DNA from 3 places in the Vibrio sp. THAF190c genome. Region 2 is predicted to be linked to each of the others. Evidence: predicted binding sites of a transcription regulator. Region 2 holds the regulator's gene; each other region holds the start of a gene.

What was found. Region 2 encodes PurR, which represses purine synthesis genes. Its sites were predicted from a motif close to TNANGNAAACGTTTNCNTNA; they were not measured.
Region 1: a site for PurR is predicted at 3,491-3,510, ahead of pckA (phosphoenolpyruvate carboxykinase (ATP)). Genes of this name have one in related genera too.
Region 3: a site for PurR is predicted at 3,695-3,714, ahead of purT (formate-dependent phosphoribosylglycinamide formyltransferase). Genes of this name have one in related genera too.

Annotation. Positions count from the first base shown of each region.
Region 1 covers NZ_CP045338.1:112,493-118,305, forward strand. Annotated here, with positions in the region: gene FIV04_RS00490 (AsmA family protein) at 1-1,533, opposite strand, end outside; gene pckA (phosphoenolpyruvate carboxykinase (ATP)) at 1,693-3,318, opposite strand; gene hslO (Hsp33 family molecular chaperone HslO) at 3,656-4,534, opposite strand; gene hslR (ribosome-associated heat shock protein Hsp15) at 4,553-4,939, opposite strand; gene gspC (type II secretion system protein GspC) at 5,256-5,813, shown strand, end outside.
Region 2 covers NZ_CP045338.1:1,151,319-1,157,131, reverse strand. Annotated here, with positions in the region: gene torR (two-component system response regulator TorR) at 56-769, opposite strand; gene torD (molecular chaperone TorD) at 1,026-1,673, shown strand; gene purR (HTH-type transcriptional repressor PurR) at 1,995-2,999, shown strand; cyclic di-GMP riboswitch class I at 3,171-3,255, shown strand; gene FIV04_RS05275 (TfoX/Sxy family DNA transformation protein) at 3,384-3,974, shown strand; gene FIV04_RS05270 (TVP38/TMEM64 family protein) at 4,099-4,779, shown strand; gene FIV04_RS05265 (DUF2007 domain-containing protein) at 4,793-5,113, shown strand; gene FIV04_RS05260 (alpha/beta fold hydrolase) at 5,214-5,813, opposite strand, start outside.
Region 3 covers NZ_CP045338.1:1,843,006-1,848,818, forward strand. Annotated here, with positions in the region: gene sbcB (exodeoxyribonuclease I) at 1-1,257, shown strand, start outside; gene FIV04_RS08180 (CidA/LrgA family protein) at 1,358-1,729, shown strand; gene FIV04_RS08185 (CidB/LrgB family autolysis modulator) at 1,731-2,408, shown strand; gene cdd (cytidine deaminase) at 2,724-3,611, shown strand; gene purT (formate-dependent phosphoribosylglycinamide formyltransferase) at 3,781-4,956, shown strand; gene FIV04_RS08200 (thiopurine S-methyltransferase) at 5,040-5,693, opposite strand.

The sequences.
Region 1 (5,813 bases), 1.0 Mb from region 2:
TAACGCCAAGTAAGGAATGAAGGGCGACAATGGAACACCATCGGCACTGATGGTTGCTTGCCATGGCTTGCTAATTTGATTGAAGTCGACCGTGGCTTGAGCCTCAATGTAACCTTGTTTCAGTGGGGCAAACAGTCGCTTAAGTCGCCATTGACCTTGGTGGCTGCTCATTTCAACCACGGGCTGAGCAGACAAAATGCTCTGATAGCTCGCGTCATTGGCACTGGCACTCAGTTCACCTTCCCACAGTCCCCATTTGCCTTGCTCTATCAAGGTCAGCCCTTGTCCCTCTATGTGTAATCCAGAGACCTGCCAATATGGCTGGTTAGCTAACTGAATGCGTTGGCTTCTCTCAACATTGAGCTGCGAGATCGAGAGGGAATCAACTTCTTGTAGCCAAGGTTGCAATATTTCAAGCGGCGCTCTCTCTTCTGTTGATTCTGTCACCCACTTTACGCCGCGGACATCCAGCTCTTGGAGCTTGATAGAGCGAGGTCCTATTTGACCATTGAGTTGAACACTGCCTTGCTGCCATTGGCTGTAAAAGTCATTAATCTCGATCTGATCGTTTTGTAGCGTCAGTTTTAGGTTGGGCTCAATCCACTGCTCGTCTTTCAGAGAAAGGCTCTCAGCTTGCAGTGAGAAGTAACCCTGTTGTTGCTGCCATATCTTAAAAGGCAATTTGATGTTTTCAAATGATGCACTGAAGGCCGCGAGATGACCATCTTGCCACGCGATGTCACTTTTCAGGATATCTAGGCTATTGATATGGCTGATGTTGAAGTTTGGAATCTGCCATTCTGATTTCAGCAACTGTTGAGTTTGCTTCTGACTAAGATGCAGACTATCGATGGTGACGTTAATCAGAGACCATCCGCTTGGGTATTGCTCTGCCTGCCCTGAGATTTTAGCGCCACGCCAGTCGAACGATGCACCATAGAGAGTGCTGTCATGCGTTTTTAGGTCGAGGTCGATAAGGAAGTTATCTAGGGCCTCGTTTTGCCAAAAGATCTGTCCCGCCTTGAGCTGAACTTTTCCGTTGGGTAATAACTGCTGTGAGTTCGCCCAATCTGGGTTCGCGATTTGAATATCAAGGTCGCGAGCACTGAATTCTGGTGTTGAAAAGTCGAGATTGTTGATTGCGAGTTGATGAAGCTTAACTTGTGGCTGAGTGAGCTGCGTCTTTAGTAAGTCTAACTCTTCGGATTGCCACTGAACGCCACTGATGAGCAGTGAGTCGAGCTCTAGCTGCGCCGTGAAAAAACTATTGGGACTGAGCCAAAGTTGCAGTTTATCGATATAGAGTGGTTCGAACTCATCATCGATTGAGCCAGAAGTAATGCCTTGCAGCGTCAGTTGGTAAGGCGCCTGATAATCGACGTCTTCGACTGTGATAGGGTGAGATATCGAGTGCTTGAGTAGGAAATTAGCGATATCAGTGCGGTACTGGGTCTGCAAGCCAAGCAGCAGTGTTGCGACAGCTGCGACGAGGACAGACAATACAATCCCAACCACCATGATGACTCTTTTCATTCCTAGCGCACCTTCCATTTCTTCGTTGCTCAAAATAGAGTGGAACAAAATAGGCGCTGCGGCAACAAAAAAGCCCCTCAAAAGAGGGGCTTGCTACAAAAATATCGTTTTTAAGAGGGTGTTAGCCTTATGGCTTTGCCCTCAGAGCAGAGTGAACAATTAGTCCAGTTGTGGGCCTGCAGAAACAAGCGCCTTACCTTCATCGTTGTCGGTGTACTTATCGAAGTTGTTGATAAAGCGTTCCGCAAGGTCTTTCGCTTTGCTTTCCCACTGTAGTGGATCCGTGTAAGTATCACGTGGGTCTAGGATTGTTGGGTCAACATCGTGCAGTGCTAGTGGTACTTCTAGGTTAAACATAGGGATAACCTTAGTTTCTGCATCGTCGATTGAGCCATCTAGGATCGCGTCGATGATACCGCGAGTATCTTGGATAGAGATACGCTTACCGCTGCCGTTCCAACCTGTGTTTACTAGGTACGCTTCTGCGCCAGCCGCTTCCATACGCTTCACTAGTACTTCTGCGTATTGAGTTGGGTGTAGAGTTAGGAACGCTGCGCCAAACGCTGCAGAGAACGTTGGAGTTGGCTCAGTGATACCACGCTCAGTACCTGCTAGTTTCGCTGTGAAACCAGATAGGAAGTGGTACTTCGTTTGCTCTGGAGTCAGCTTAGAAACTGGTGGTAGAACGCCAAATGCATCCGCAGTCAGGAAGATAACCTTCTTCGCGTGGCCTGCTTTTGAAACTGGCTTAACGATATTATCGATGTGGTGGATCGGGTAAGAAACACGTGTGTTTTCTGTTTTAGAGCCGTCATCAAAGTCGATAGAGCCATCACCACGTACTGTTACGTTTTCTAGTAGAGCATCGCGGCGGATTGCGTTGTAGATCTCTGGTTCTGCTTCTTTCGATAGGCGAATGGTCTTCGCGTAACAGCCACCTTCGAAGTTGAAGATACCGTCGTCATCCCAACCGTGCTCATCGTCACCGATAAGTTGACGTTTAGGGTCTGTAGATAGCGTTGTTTTACCTGTGCCTGATAGGCCGAAGAATACCGCTACATCGCCTTTCTCGCCAACGTTCGCACTACAGTGCATAGAAGCGATGCCTTGCAGTGGAAGCAGGTAGTTCATCATTGCGAACATGCCTTTCTTCATCTCACCGCCGTACCAAGTACCACCGATGATTTGTACACGCTCAGTCAGGTTGAACGCCACAAAGTTTTCAGAGTTTAGGCCGTGTTCTTGCCATTTCGGGTTAGTTGTTTTCGCGCCGTTCATTACAACGAAGTCTGGTTCAAATGTTGCCAGCTCTTCTTCGGTAGGGCGGATAAACATGTTCTTAACGAAGTGCGCTTGCCATGCTACTTCAGTGATAATACGTACGCTCAGACGCGTATCAGGGTTAGCACCACAGTAACCGTCAATTACAAATAGGCGTTTGCCAGATAGCTGTGTAGTCACGAGTTCTTTAAGGTCGTTCCACACTTCAGTTGTAATCGGTTTGTTATCATTCTTACCTTGATCCGACCACCACATAGTGTCGCGAGTCGTATCGTCTTTAACAATGTACTTATCTTTTGGTGAGCGGCCAGTAAAGATACCAGTGTCAACAGCAACAGAACCCAGTTCGGTAACTACGCCTTTTTCGTAGCCTTCTAAGCCTGGAAGAGTTTCTTCCACGAACAGCTGCTCATAACTTGGGTTGCGCAGTACTTCAGTTACGCCAGTAAGTCCGTGTTTAGTAAGATCAATTTGTGCAGCCTTTGTATGTTCCATAACGGTCATAGGTGCTCCTTGTAGGATATTTTGTAGGGATTTTGTATTAATTTTTTGTTGTTATCTGCTCACCATGCTAGCAACGAGACATGGGGGAAACAGGGATATAGCTCAAAAATTATCCATATTTTCCATGGGGTTTTAAGTGTCTCGTCACATATTGGCCCAACTAGTCTATCCTGTACGCAAACCTTTGCGCTAGGGGCTTGAACATTATTAATTGATTAAAATTAAGCAGTGATTTTATTACGAGATGTTACGAGATTTGCGCTAATTTGATCACAAAAAAGGCCAGCTTTGCGCTGACCTTTTTGGTTTAAATTACGTGTTTTTAGAACGGCGTAAATTAATGAACCGTATTGTTGCCTTTATCTGCCGCTTCTGCGAACAGAGCATCAACATCGTTCTTGTCGAAAGCGTAGCTTGTGCCACAGTAATCACAGTGAAGAGCAACGCTACCTTCAGTGCTGATGATGCTGTAAATCTCTTCTTGAGCCACAGTAATGATAGCTGCGCCACTGCGTTCACGTGAACAACCACAGAAGAACTCAACCGGTTGTGGTGTAAACAGTTGTACTTTCTCTTGGTTGTACAGGCGGTATAGAAGTTCGTTCGCTTCTAGAGAGAACAGTTCTTCATTTTTTACCGTTGCGGTTAGCTGCTCTAGATGTTCAAAGTCATCTGGCGTACCTGTACCGTCTGGCATTACTTGTAGAAGCATACCTGCTGCATGTGGTTTGCCTTCGTGCTCACCCGTACGTAGCCATAGGCGTGTTTTAAGCTGCTCAGAGTTTGCGAAGTAGCCTTCCAGTACGTCTGCTAGCGTGTCGCCTTCTAGTGCTACGATACCTTGATAACGCTCACCCTTCTTAGGATCGATAGTGATCACTAGGTAGCCTTTACCCATTAGATCATGCAGGCCAGCATCATCAGCGATATCGCCTTCGAAGCGTGCTACACCACGGATCTTCTGGTCGTGATCACCATTGATTACTGCTAGAGATACCGGGCCGTCACCTTGCAGTTGAATAGTGATAGAGCCTTCAAACTTTAGAGTCGCAGTAAGAAGAGTCGTTGAAACTAATAGCTCACCAAGAAGCTTTTGAATAGCCGCCGGGTATTCCTTGCTAGAAATAATTTGTTGGTACGCTTCGTCCAGTTGTACCAATTCACCACGTACCGATAGGTCTTCAAATAGGTAGCGATTTAAAACATTGTTTGCCATTTGGCGGTTCCTTCTAGCTTATTGATGCTTGAACTTGATGATGTCACGACGTTGCTTTTTGTCAGGACGACGTTCAGGGCTTGGGTTATGTGCATGTAATTTACGCTGTTGGGCGTGTGCTTCACGCTTTGCCAAGCTTTCTTTCGTTTCGGTATAAAGGGTTTGAGCTTCTGGAGCTCCACGGCGCTGATCGGAAATTTTATCGATCGTGACCGTCTTTTCTTCATTGCCTTGACGCAGTGAAATCACTGCCCCAAGTTCTACGATTTTGCTTGGTTTGCTGCGTTGACCATTATAGTGGACTTTACCACCATCGACCATATTGCGAGCAATAGAACGAGTTTTGTAAAAGCGTGCTGCCCACAACCATTTATCTAGTCTGACAGCTTCATTAGCGGTTTTCATATGGCGCTGTGCCCTTAAAGTGAAAAAATGAATGTGGTTTAACTGAGTAAAATCAGTTCGCAACTTGTCATAGATGATGCTTATCACATTTGGTAGAAGCTAAAGTGGTGGCAAATGTGTTTTTTTTCAAGGCATACTGCAAAATAGCTCACGTTATGATTTTTTATGCGTCGGCTATGATATAGTTTTGGATCCTATGTCAAATGAGTAGTTGGCGTAGCATTTATGTACAAAAAAGCTGAGAGCTTAATGATTTAGCGCTCTCATCTTCACAAAAGGGTTTAGGCAAGTGAAGTTATTGGAGCTCAAAAATCGCATGGGAAATTCTCCCTTGTTGAGCCGATTAATAGAGAATGGATTTGTATTTCAGCAAAAGCTGAGCCTGATAACTTGCTGTGTATTGATTGCCATTTCTGCATGGATACTAGGTCAGTTGGCTTGGTTGATTGAACCAGCAGAGCAGTCTGTTACGCCATGGAAAGCGCAAGCCTCGTCATCTTCTCGACCGCAATCTACGCTCGATATTTCCTCTCTCCAGAAGAGTAATCTTTTTGGTGAGTATAACGCTGAAACGCCAAAAGTGGTTGAACAGCCAGTTATCCAAGATGCTCCTAAGACGCGACTTAATCTTGTATTGGTGGGTGCTGTTGCTAGCTCAGACGCGCAGCGCAGCCTAGCGGTGATTGCCAACCGTGGTAAACAAGCGACTTATGGTATCAATGAAGAGATCGAAGGGACACGCGCCAAACTTAAAGCGGTGCTGATTGATCGCGTGATCATTGATAACTCCGGCCGTGACGAGACCTTGATGTTAGAGGGCCTCGAATACAAACGTTTATCGGTTTCTGCGCCAGCGAAGCCTCGTGCTTCGTCA
Region 2 (5,813 bases):
TACTGAATATCTCGGCTTTTTCAATTTTGCTTGTTGAGCATTTTAATTCTGAGCGTTAATCGCCAGCAAACATGTAACCTTCACCATGAACCGTCACAAAGATTTGAGGGTTCTTCGGATCAAACTCCATCTTCGCACGCATACGACGAATCAATACGTCAATGGTACGGTCGTTTGGCGCATCAACACGGTGGCTAATCATATTTAAGATTCGCTCACGGCTTAATACTTGGTTCGGGTATGAAGACAGCGCAACCAATAGCTCATATTCTGCTTTGGTCAATTTCACTGGCTCACCGTTTTTGCTCAGTGCGCGGCGTGGAATATCAAATATCCACTCACCAAAGCGAACGATAGATTCGTCATCCGCCTGCTCCGCCGCACCTGCTGGTGACTTGCGAGCTGCAGAAATTCGCCAAAGTAGGTTTTTCACTCGAACCAGTAACTCGCGAAGTTCGAATGGTTTAGTAACATAATCATCTGCGCCCATCTCTAGGCCTACAATTTTGTCGATGCTATCCGTGCGTCCAGTAACTAAAATAATCCCAATGTCTGATTGACTGCGTAATTCGCGAGTTAGCATCAATCCATCTTCGCCTGGTAAGTTGATGTCCAGCATAATGAGGTCAACGTTATTCTCTTCTAGAACGTTTCTCATTTGAGCGCCGCTTTCTGCTTCGCTTACTGTGTAACCCTCATTCTGGAAATATCCAACCAGCTTACTACGGGTTACCACATCATCTTCAACGACTAATACGTGATAGCTCATCTACACCACTTTTCTTATTTAATAGTTTCAGTGACTATTCTATTCATAACTAGTAACAATTCTAGTAGTACGCAAGATAAAAGCCAGAAACCTGAATTTTTTTTGATACAAGACAATCTTAAACCTTGCTATTTAACCTCCATCGCAATTCAATATAGGCATTACTACTAACGAGTGACTTTGCAATTAGCAAATACAACCGTTAGCAAGCCTTCGTACCGCAGATATTACGAAAGACGATATTAGGATTATTGAGATGAAAGAAACGAAAGCGTTCAACGAACAACGAGCTGAAATCTACTGGTGGCTATCGAGCCTGTTCGCAAAAGAGCTGACTCAAGAAGAACTGGATAACTACCACTCGGTTGAGATTCGTTCGTTTTTAACTGGTCTTGGCGACAATGAGACGCTTAAGCCAGCAATCAATAACCTAGTAGATGCGCTTAACCGATTGCAGAATCGTGAAGACGCTCAACTGGAGCTTTCGTCAGATTTTTGCGAGTTGTTCCTTAAGTCAGATAAATACGGTGCTCTACCGTACGCTTCTATTTACTTAGACAAGAGCGGCCTGCTGAACGCCAAGCCAGCTCAAGACATGGAAGCCATCATGGCGTCTTATGGTATCGCCGTAAACCAAGACCTAAAAGAGCCTGCTGACCACCTAGCCATCGAGTTGGATTTCCTTGGCAACATTATCATTCGTTCAAACGACCTCGAGAGTGAGCAAGAATTAGAAGCAGCTTTCACTGCACAGCATGAATTTGTTGAACAACAACTTCTCAGCTGGATTCCACAATTTGCAACGAAATGCCGTGAATTTGATGAGTTTGGTTTTTACGCTTGTGTTGCAGAATTGCTAGCCGCTTTCTGTAAACTTGATGCGCAATATTTGGCTGGTGAATAAATTCACTAATGACTAAAGGCACAATTTAGGTAGAATGTGACAATTCACCCAGATTTCTGGGTGAATTTTATTGCGAGTATTTTCTAGTCAGTCTAAAATTGTGACCGCAAACGATAAAATATGAAACATTCTCGAAATGCTATGCTTTAAATTAGCTAAGAGCATTTCGGTGTTAAGACAAGCCGCTCTCATTAGCGGTTTTTTGTTTTTTAGCACTTTAGTACCGAGAGAGCCCTACACATTCTAAGCTCTTGTTCTGGTAGCTTAAAACGGCTACTTGCTCCGTACTGCTGAGGAAGTAGCTATCAATAGGATAAAGCCATGGCAACTATAAAAGATGTCGCTCGCTTAGCCGGCGTATCAACAACCACCGTTTCTCACGTGATCAACAAGACACGTTTCGTAGCAGAAGCGACTCAAGAAAAAGTAAACAAAGCCGTAGACGAATTAAATTATGCACCAAGTGCCGTTGCTCGTAGTTTGAAATGTAACTCTACGCGCACAATCGGTATGTTAGTAACTCAATCAACTAACCTATTCTTCTCTGAAGTGATCGATGGTGTAGAGAGCTACTGTTACCGTCAAGGCTATACGCTGATTCTATGTAACACAGGTGGTATCTACGAGAAGCAACGTGACTACATCCGAATGCTTGCTGAAAAACGCGTAGATGGCATCTTAGTAATGTGTTCTGACCTAACGGAAGAACTTCGTGAAATGCTTGACCGTCATGCAGACATTCCAAAAGTTGTTATGGATTGGGGCCCTGAAAGTTCACAAGCAGATAAGATCATCGACAACTCTGAAGAAGGTGGCTACCTAGCGACTAAATATCTAGTTGAACGCGGGCATGAACGTATTGCATGTCTAAGTGGTCACTTAGATAAAGCGGCGTGTGTTGAACGTATCGCTGGTTACCGTCGAGCACTGGCAGAGGCAGACATTCAAGCCGATGACAACCTAATCCTTGAAGGTAACTTCGAGTGTGATACGGCTGTTATCGCAGCAGATAAAATCGCTGCAATGGAAAATCGCCCTACCGCGGTATTCTGTTTTAACGATACGATGGCGCTTGGTCTTATGAGCCGCCTACAACAGCAAGGTATTAAGATCCCTGAAGATATTTCAGTGATTGGTTACGACAATATTGAGTTGGCAGAGTACTTCTCACCGCCGTTGACGACTGTTCACCAACCAAAACGTCGTGTCGGTAAGAACGCGTTCGAAATCCTGCTAGAACGTATCAAAGACAAAGACCACGAAAAACGCGTGTTCGAGATGCATCCAGAGATCATTGAGCGTGCGACAGTAAAAACGTTAAAATAACGTAAACTTTAGAAAAATCTAATAAAACGCACCGTTTGGTGCGTTTTTTTTATTTGTCAAAAATAAAAACCCAGTTGCATATCAAGGCAACAATTAACTGAATTAAGATCACATTTTAGAATAACAAGTGTGAACCTCATTCAACAAAAAACTTTATTCTTGATTATACAGTCACGCACAGGGCAAATCACTTGAAAGGGTGAGACGCAAAGCCTCCGGCCTAACCCATTATTGGTATGGTAGCGGGGTTACCGATGGCAAAATGCAGTATTTCCTACCTTTAGTAGTAATTTACGGCTTATTGACAATTTCATTGCGACATTTTGCTAATCTCTCGGACCTGCTTATTTGGTGGCGTAATTCAAATACACCGAGATAAACAATATGGATAAACCGATACTCAAGGACTCAATGAAGTTATTTGAGCCACTTGGAAAGATAAAGTCACGCTCAATGTTTGGCGGTTTCGGCCTTTTTGCCGATGACACCATGTTTGCATTGGTCGTAAACAATCAGTTGCACATTCGAGCTGATAAGAATACTACTTCACAATTTGAACAACAGGGCTTCGAACCTTACGTTTACAAAAAACGTGGATTCCCAGTCGTTACTAAGTATTTTGCCCTCCCAGAAGACCTCTGGCAGACTCAAGAACGTATTATCGAGCTGGCAAAAGCTTCCCTTGACTGTGCTAAAGAAGAGAAACAAATCCAATCATCGGCGAAACCGACGCGATTGAAAGATTTGCCAAACCTTCGACTTGCCACAGAGCGTATGTTGAAAAAAGCAGGGATCGATACCGTTGAAAGCTTGTATGAGTCAGGTTCTGTTAATGCATACAAAGCCATTAAAGAATCTCATTCATCAAGTGTTAGCTTAGAGCTACTTTGGGCGCTTGAAGGTGCAATCAACGGCACTCATTGGTCGGTGATACCTCAGCAGCGACGCGACGAGCTCATCAGCTCTATTAATTAGGTCCAAATCACTTAATTGTAAAAAGCCACATTAATGTGGCTTTTTTTATTTTCTTTTGAAAGTTAATCTTTCCTTCTCCTGTCTAACTATACTAACTATAAGCAAAAGATTAAGGGACGCTCCCATGAGTAAGAAAATGATTTTAGGCATAATTTTAGTTGCCACGATAGTGTTACTAGCCGTTAACTTTGGTCAATACTTAACGCTTGAAAATGCCAAAGCCCAGCAGGCACTTCTTAATGACTACATAGAGAGTAACTTTGTTGTTGCGGCAGCAACCTACTTCATTCTCTATATTATGATTACCTCTTTCTCTATCCCAGGCGCTGCTGTAGTTACGCTACTCGGGGCGGCGCTATTCGGCTTTTGGACTAGTTTATTACTCGTGTCGTTTGCAAGTACCATAGGTGCAACACTAGCGTTTTTGAGTAGCCGTTTTCTACTGCGTGACTGGGTGCAAGGTAAGTTTGGCGATAAGCTGTCTACTATTAATCAAGGCGTAGAAAAAGATGGCGCATTCTACCTGTTCTCTTTGCGTCTGATTCCGGTATTCCCATTTTTCTTAATTAACTTACTAATGGGCTTAACACCTATCTCTGTAGGACGCTACTATTTGACTAGCCAATTAGGAATGCTTCCTGGCACTGCAGTTTACTTAAACGCAGGTACTCAGTTGGCAGAGATCGATTCGCTATCAGGCATCGTATCCCCTTCTGTACTGCTTTCTTTCGCACTGCTTGGCGTATTCCCAATCGCTGCAAAATGGATTATGGGTAAGTTTCGTTCGGCGCCAGTCGCGGAATAGATAAGGAAAATTGATGAAGATATTCAGTGCTGCAAACCCAACAGAGGCTCACATAATATGTGGGCTTCTAGAAAGTGAAAAAATTGCCTGTGAAGTACGTGGGGAAGGATTGTTTGGTTTAAAGGGGGAAATCCCTTTCTCTGAAGAAACAGACCCATATGTGTGGCTCTACGAGCCTTCTGATGCAACAGCAGCACTAAATCTCATCAATGCTTATAAGAAGCAACAAGATTCCATCATCTATGAAGAGTGGCGTTGTAGTCAGTGTCACGAGGTCAACGAAGCCCAGTTTGGCTCTTGTTGGCAGTGTGGCTCACCTTGCCCCGAAACATAAGTTTTGTAAAAATGAGTCCCTAAAAAAAACAGGAAGCGCAATCGCTTCCTGTTTTTTTGTATCTCATTAGATCAAGTGAACGATGCTCGCCACACTCATATTATTTGATTTGCTTCTGAATAAACTCAATAGAGCGCTGGTTAAACTCTTCGGGTTGCTCCACGTTACAAACGTGACCACAGTTGGCAATTTCCACCAGCTCACTCGATTTATGTGCCGCCACCATCTCTTTAACGGGCTTGATGAACATGTAGTCACGCTCTCCCATCAGATACAAAGTTGGAATAGGTAGCTCTCGCTCTTTGAAGTAACGCATCAACGGGTTAACGTCAGCGGTAAGAATAAACCAGCGCTTAAACTCCTTTTGACACAGCTTTTTCGCTTCGCGGATGAAAAGGTGTCTAGACTCTCGCTGACTCTTTTGTGGCATAACAATGTAAGCAAACAGGCTGTAAAGCCACATATAAGGGATAATATGTTTACTTAAGTTACCTAATTTGACCAAGACTTGAGAGCGCGTATTCAAGCGCGTTACAGCACCACCGAGTACCATTGAGCGAACACGCTCTGCGGCCAACTCAGCGACATTTCGAACAATAATGGTTCCTAAGGACATTCCAACAAAGTGCGCTGAACGAATTTTTAGGTGATCGAGCACTTTAAGAATATCGAGCGTTACCGCTTTGAATGTGTAACGGTT
Region 3 (5,813 bases), 690 kb from region 2:
CCTGCACCTGAAGCCGCATTGATTACGCGAATCACCCCACAGAAAGCAATGTCACAAGGCTTACCTGAGCCAGAGTTCATCGCTAAGATTCACGCAGAGTTATCTAAGCCAAACACAACCAGCCTTGGTTACAACAGTATTCGTTTCGATGATGAAGTGACACGTTACACCTGTTACCGCAACTTTATCGATCCGTATGCGTGGAGCTGGCAAAACGGTAACTCACGTTGGGATCTGTTGGATGTGATGCGCGCGGTGCATGCATTGCGCCCAGATGGCATTGTTTGGCCAGAAAATGAAGAAGGTTTCCCGAGCTTTAAGCTAGAACATTTGTCTGTTGCTAACGGTATTGAACACGAAAATGCGCACGACGCGATGGCTGACGTTATCGCAACCATTGAAATGGCGAAGAAAGTTAAAGCTGCTCAACCGAAAATGTTCGACTACTTGTACAACATGCGTCATAAACGCAAACTGAATGAACTTGTCGACATTGTTAACATGACACCGCTGATGCACGTGTCTGGCATGCTAGGTAAAGAGTGCAATTACACCAGTTGGATTGTGCCGATGGCTTGGCACCCTACCAATCAAAACGCAGTTATCGTTATAGACCTAGCGAAAGATCCAACGCCACTGCTTGAGTTAGACACTGATGCGCTGCGCGAAAGGCTCTACACCAAACACAGTGAATTGGGTCCAGACGAACTGCCTGTACCGATTAAACTCGTGCAACTGAACAAATGCCCTATTCTTGCACCAGCGAAAACACTAACGGCTGAAAACGCTGAAACCATTGGCATTGATCGCCAGCAGTGCCTGGCAAACTTAGCGATTCTTCGTGAACACCCAGAGATTCGCGAAAAGCTGATTGGTCTTTATTCTGTTGAACGCGAGTACGAGAAAGACGATGATGTTGATACTCAGCTTTACGATGGTTTCTTTTCTCCATCAGATAAAGCCGCGATGGATATTATTCGTCAAACTGAACCAAACAACCTCGCTGCACTCGATATCAGCTTTGCCGACGAACGTATAGAGCCCCTTCTGTTCCGTTACAAAGCACGTCACTACCCTTGGACGTTAGATGAATCAGAACAGCAAAAATGGGCGAATCACTGCCGTGAGTTTTACGAAAGTCGACTTGAAGAATACATGCTCAACCTTGAAAATCTTGCTCATGAGCATGAAAACGATGAAAAGAAGATGGCAATACTCAAAGCGGTATACCAGTACGTAGAGAAACTCGCGAGCTAAACCCGTCTTTTATAGCTCTAAAGCTTTATGTCTACTAATTCAGACTTTATATAACGGTTACTCGTTAGCCGTTATCCATTAACTCAAAAAGAGACTCCTTTTGAAAGAAAGATTGATCCAACTTGTGTATCTAATGATCTCTTTTACATTGATCATCGGTTCACTGACAGCAGGCAATGCCATTCAAAGCCTTCTCGATACTGCTATTCCTGGAAGTATCTTTGGTATGCTACTACTTTTCTTCGCAATGGTGATCGGAATTATCCCTCCCCACTGGGTTCAACCTGGTGCGAGCCTAATCATCCGTTTCATGATCTTATTATTTGTACCGATCAGTGTTGGTCTCATGGAGCACTTCGACATGCTAGTTGCCAACGCCCTTCCTATCTTAGCTAGCGCGGTTGGTGGCACACTGATCGTCCTTATTTCTCTATCTTGGTTCTTAGACCGAGTGATTGCGAAGGGGAAATAGTATGTGGATTCTTCTGACTATTGTTGTGTTTCTCTTTGCTCGTTGGGTAAGTCAAAAAGTAAACTCGCCATTATGTAACCCTCTATTGATCAGTTTAGCGATCATTATTCCGGTGCTCACATACTGGCGAATCCCATTCGAGGAGTACTATGCAGACAACACCTGGATTACCTTTATGCTGCAACCAGCCGTTGTTGCGCTCGCCTATCCTCTGTATGAGCAGCTACCGCAGATAAGAGCCAATTGGCGCATCATTACCTTTGCTTGTGTCTTAGGGAGTGTAATGTCGATGCTGACCGCTGCATTGATCGCCGCTGCGTTTCATGCAGACCTAGGCTTAATTGCAAGCTTGCTTGGTAAATCGGTGACCACGCCAATCGCGATGGAAGTCTCTAGCCATCTCGGTGGTGAAGCTGCTATAGCGGCCATTTTGGTACTTTTGGTTGGGCTATTTGGTGCAATTTTCGCTTATCCCATCTACAACCTAATCGGCATTAAAAGTCCAATTGCACGCGGACTTACCATGGGAACGGTCTCTCACGCATTAGGAACAGCAACTAGCGCAGAGAAAGATCCACGAGATGCTGCATTTAGCTCATTGGCATTAGTGTTGTGCGGCGTTATTACCTCAATATTGGCACCTTCTGTGTTCTCGCTGGTATTGTGGATATACTCCTAATTGCAAAAATTTAACTCGAAGTAGCTGATAGTCTATCTATGTCATTGCTATTTCCCGAACAAAATCAGAGCGCTTTTCCAACAAATCTTTGGGAAATGCGCTCTTTTTTTCCACTAAACTATTTATTCATGCAATGTGATGCATCCGCCAATTTGTGACATCAATTACACTTTGCTGGCTGCAAACGATTTCATTTGTGACCTCACTCTAATTGTGCAACACAATGTAACAACCTACATACAATGGTGACATTGATCACAGAAAGATTCTGAGTATTGCATAAACTTAAAGCCTAAGGTCAATTAAGGATTCAACATGAACAGTCGTATTACCCTGGCGCTGGAAAGTGCTCCAGCTTCATTGAAAGCACTTTTAAGTGACATCGTATTAGCAGACAACTTTGACGCCACAATCTCTAAAGAGCAGTTTCAAAGCTTGCTGGATGCAAGCGGTCTTTCTGATAAAGAAGTTCGTCTAGCTTTACTGCCAATCGCAGCTGCTTTCTCTTACGCACCGCTTTCTGATTTCTACGTTGGCGCAGTAGTGCGCGGCCTATCTGGTCATATCTACTTCGGCGCGAACATGGAGATTGCCGGTGCACAGCTTGGTCAAACGGTACACGCAGAACAAGCAGCAATCAGCCATGCTTGGATGAAAGGCGAAAAAGGACTTTCTGACATCACCATCAACTACAGCCCTTGTGGTCACTGTCGTCAATTTATGAACGAACTGACGACGGCTAACGAGCTGAAAATTCAGCTACCAGAACGTGAAGAGCGCTCACTACAAGATTATCTTCCAGACTCTTTCGGCCCGTCTGATCTAGGTATCACCGAAGGCCTAATGACAGAGCTTGACCATAAGTACACAACTGAAGAAACGACACCTATTGTTGTTAAAGCTCTAGAGGCAATGAACCGCAGTCATGCGCCATACACCAAAAACTTAAGTGGTGTTTCGCTTCAACTAACGTCTGGTGAAATCTTCTCTGGTGCATACGCTGAAAACGCAGCATTTAATCCGAGTTTACCTCCACTTCAAGTAGCAATGATTCAAGTGATGCTGGCAGGTATTAGCTTCGATCAGATTGAGAGCGCTGCTCTAGTTGAAAACGCACAGGGCAACATTAGCCACTTAGCGGATACCCAATCAACACTGGAAGCAATTAACCCTGATATCCCAGTCACTTACTTAGCAATCTAACTGCATTAAGTTAACATGCGATTTACATAAGCAGCCATCTTTTAGTCGGCTGCTTTTTTTATGCTTAAAATTCACTAAAACCACCACGCAAACGTTTGCTTTTGAGGTTGGAATGAGTATGATCTCCCCGTTCTCAATTACTCGTTCAACATGTTCGGAAGGAATAACTATGTTTGGTACCGCCACTCGTGACAATGCTACTCGTGTACTTCTATTAGGCTCAGGAGAGCTGGGTAAAGAGGTTGCTATTGAGTGTCAACGTTTAGGTTTAGAAGTGATCGCTTGTGATCGCTACCCAGATGCCCCTGCAATGCAAGTTGCTAACCGCAGCCATGTATTAGATATGCTCGATGGCGATGCGCTGGAAGCTATCATAGAGCTCGAAAAACCCGATTACGTAGTACCTGAAATTGAAGCCATTGCGACCAGCAAACTGGTTGAGCTAGAAGAGAGAGGCTTAAACGTCGTTCCTACGGCGAACGCAACCAAGTTAACAATGAATCGTGAAGGGATTCGTCGCCTTGCTGCGGAGGAGCTTGAACTGATGACTTCACCTTATCGCTTTGCCGATACGTTTGAAGATTTCTCAGCCGCCGTCGAATTTGTTGGCATCCCTTGTGTCGTGAAACCAGTAATGAGTTCATCTGGCAAAGGCCAAAGCGTTATTAAGAGCAAAGACGACATTCAGAAGGCATGGGATTACGCTCAGGAAGGCGGCCGCACTGGTGCTGGACGAGTAATCGTAGAAGGCTTTATCGATTTTGATTACGAAATCACTCTGCTTACTGTGCGTGCGGTTGACGGTGTTCACTTCTGTGCGCCAATCGGCCATCGCCAAGAAGACGGTGACTACCGTGAGTCATGGCAGCCACAAATGATGTCAGACAACGCACTCAAGGCTGCCCAATACACAGCAGGTAAAGTGGTTGATGCTCTAGGCGGCTACGGCATCTTTGGTGTGGAGCTGTTCGTAAAAGGCGACCACGTGATCTTCAATGAAGTATCACCTCGCCCGCACGACACGGGTTTGGTTACACTGCTCTCTCAAGACTCTTCTGAGTTCGCTCTGCACGTTCGCGCATTCACTGGTATGCCAATCAAGAACATCACTCAATACGGCCCATGTGCTTCTGCTGTGGTACTTGGTCAGGGCACATCAACGAATATCCGTTTCGAAGGTCTAGAGAACGCACTAAATGCGCCTCAAACTCAGGTTCGCTTGTTTGGTAAACCAGACATCAATGGCCGACGCCGCTTAGGTGTAGCTCTAACACGCCGCGATAGTATTGAATCAGCTATTGAAGACGCAGTAGAAAGTGCTGCTAAGATTAAAGTGATCTACTAATTTAAATCACTGCAGTACAAGTTGTCAGAAAAAAGACGGGCTTCAGTGCCCGTCTTTTCGTTGTTATAAGTAGTTAGTATCTCTTAAAGCTGACATTCAATCAGATAAACTTCTTCTGAGAAACGTGATAGACCTTTCTTGGCGATCTTAGGATGATCATCACCAGCAATATCTTGATTGAGTTGTGTAATCTTGTATCCAGAGAACAGCTGCTCTACTTCATCTCTTGGTACACTGAACGGAGGCCCACTCATCTCTTCTTGATTGTAATCCAGAGTCACTAACAAGATCTTGCCACCAGGTTTTAACAGCTGCTTCAACCTCTCCACATACTGCACTCGCACCTCTTTAGGCAATGCCACTAAAGAAGCACGATCATAAATCGTATCAACCGCTTGAATCGGCGCCGTGAAGTAATCACCAGTGTAGATGCTCAGTTCATCAAATTGGTACAGCTCATGTTGACCATTAATCTGTGTCACCATTGGCGTATAAAAATGTTCCGAGAAAAATGCACGGACAGCGATTTGGCTTAGTTCAACACCCTGAACGTCTTGATGCTTAGATGCCAACCAAACGAGGTCTTCGCTCTTACCACACAGTGGAACAAAAACGCTCTTATCATGGCTAGGTTCTGTGTGCTTCCAAAACTCAATGAGCAGTGGATTCACATCTTCTAGGTGGAAACCAATTTGGTTTGCGGCCCATTTATTGTGCCAAAATTCAGGATTATTCATCTTTCGTTCATCTTGTTCATTTAATAATGCAAGGGTACAGGATAGACAGGTAAGAGCAACCTTGGCAGGGGTCAAAGTTCTTGAAAATGTGGAACTAACGCTTCTTTAATTTGTCTATAT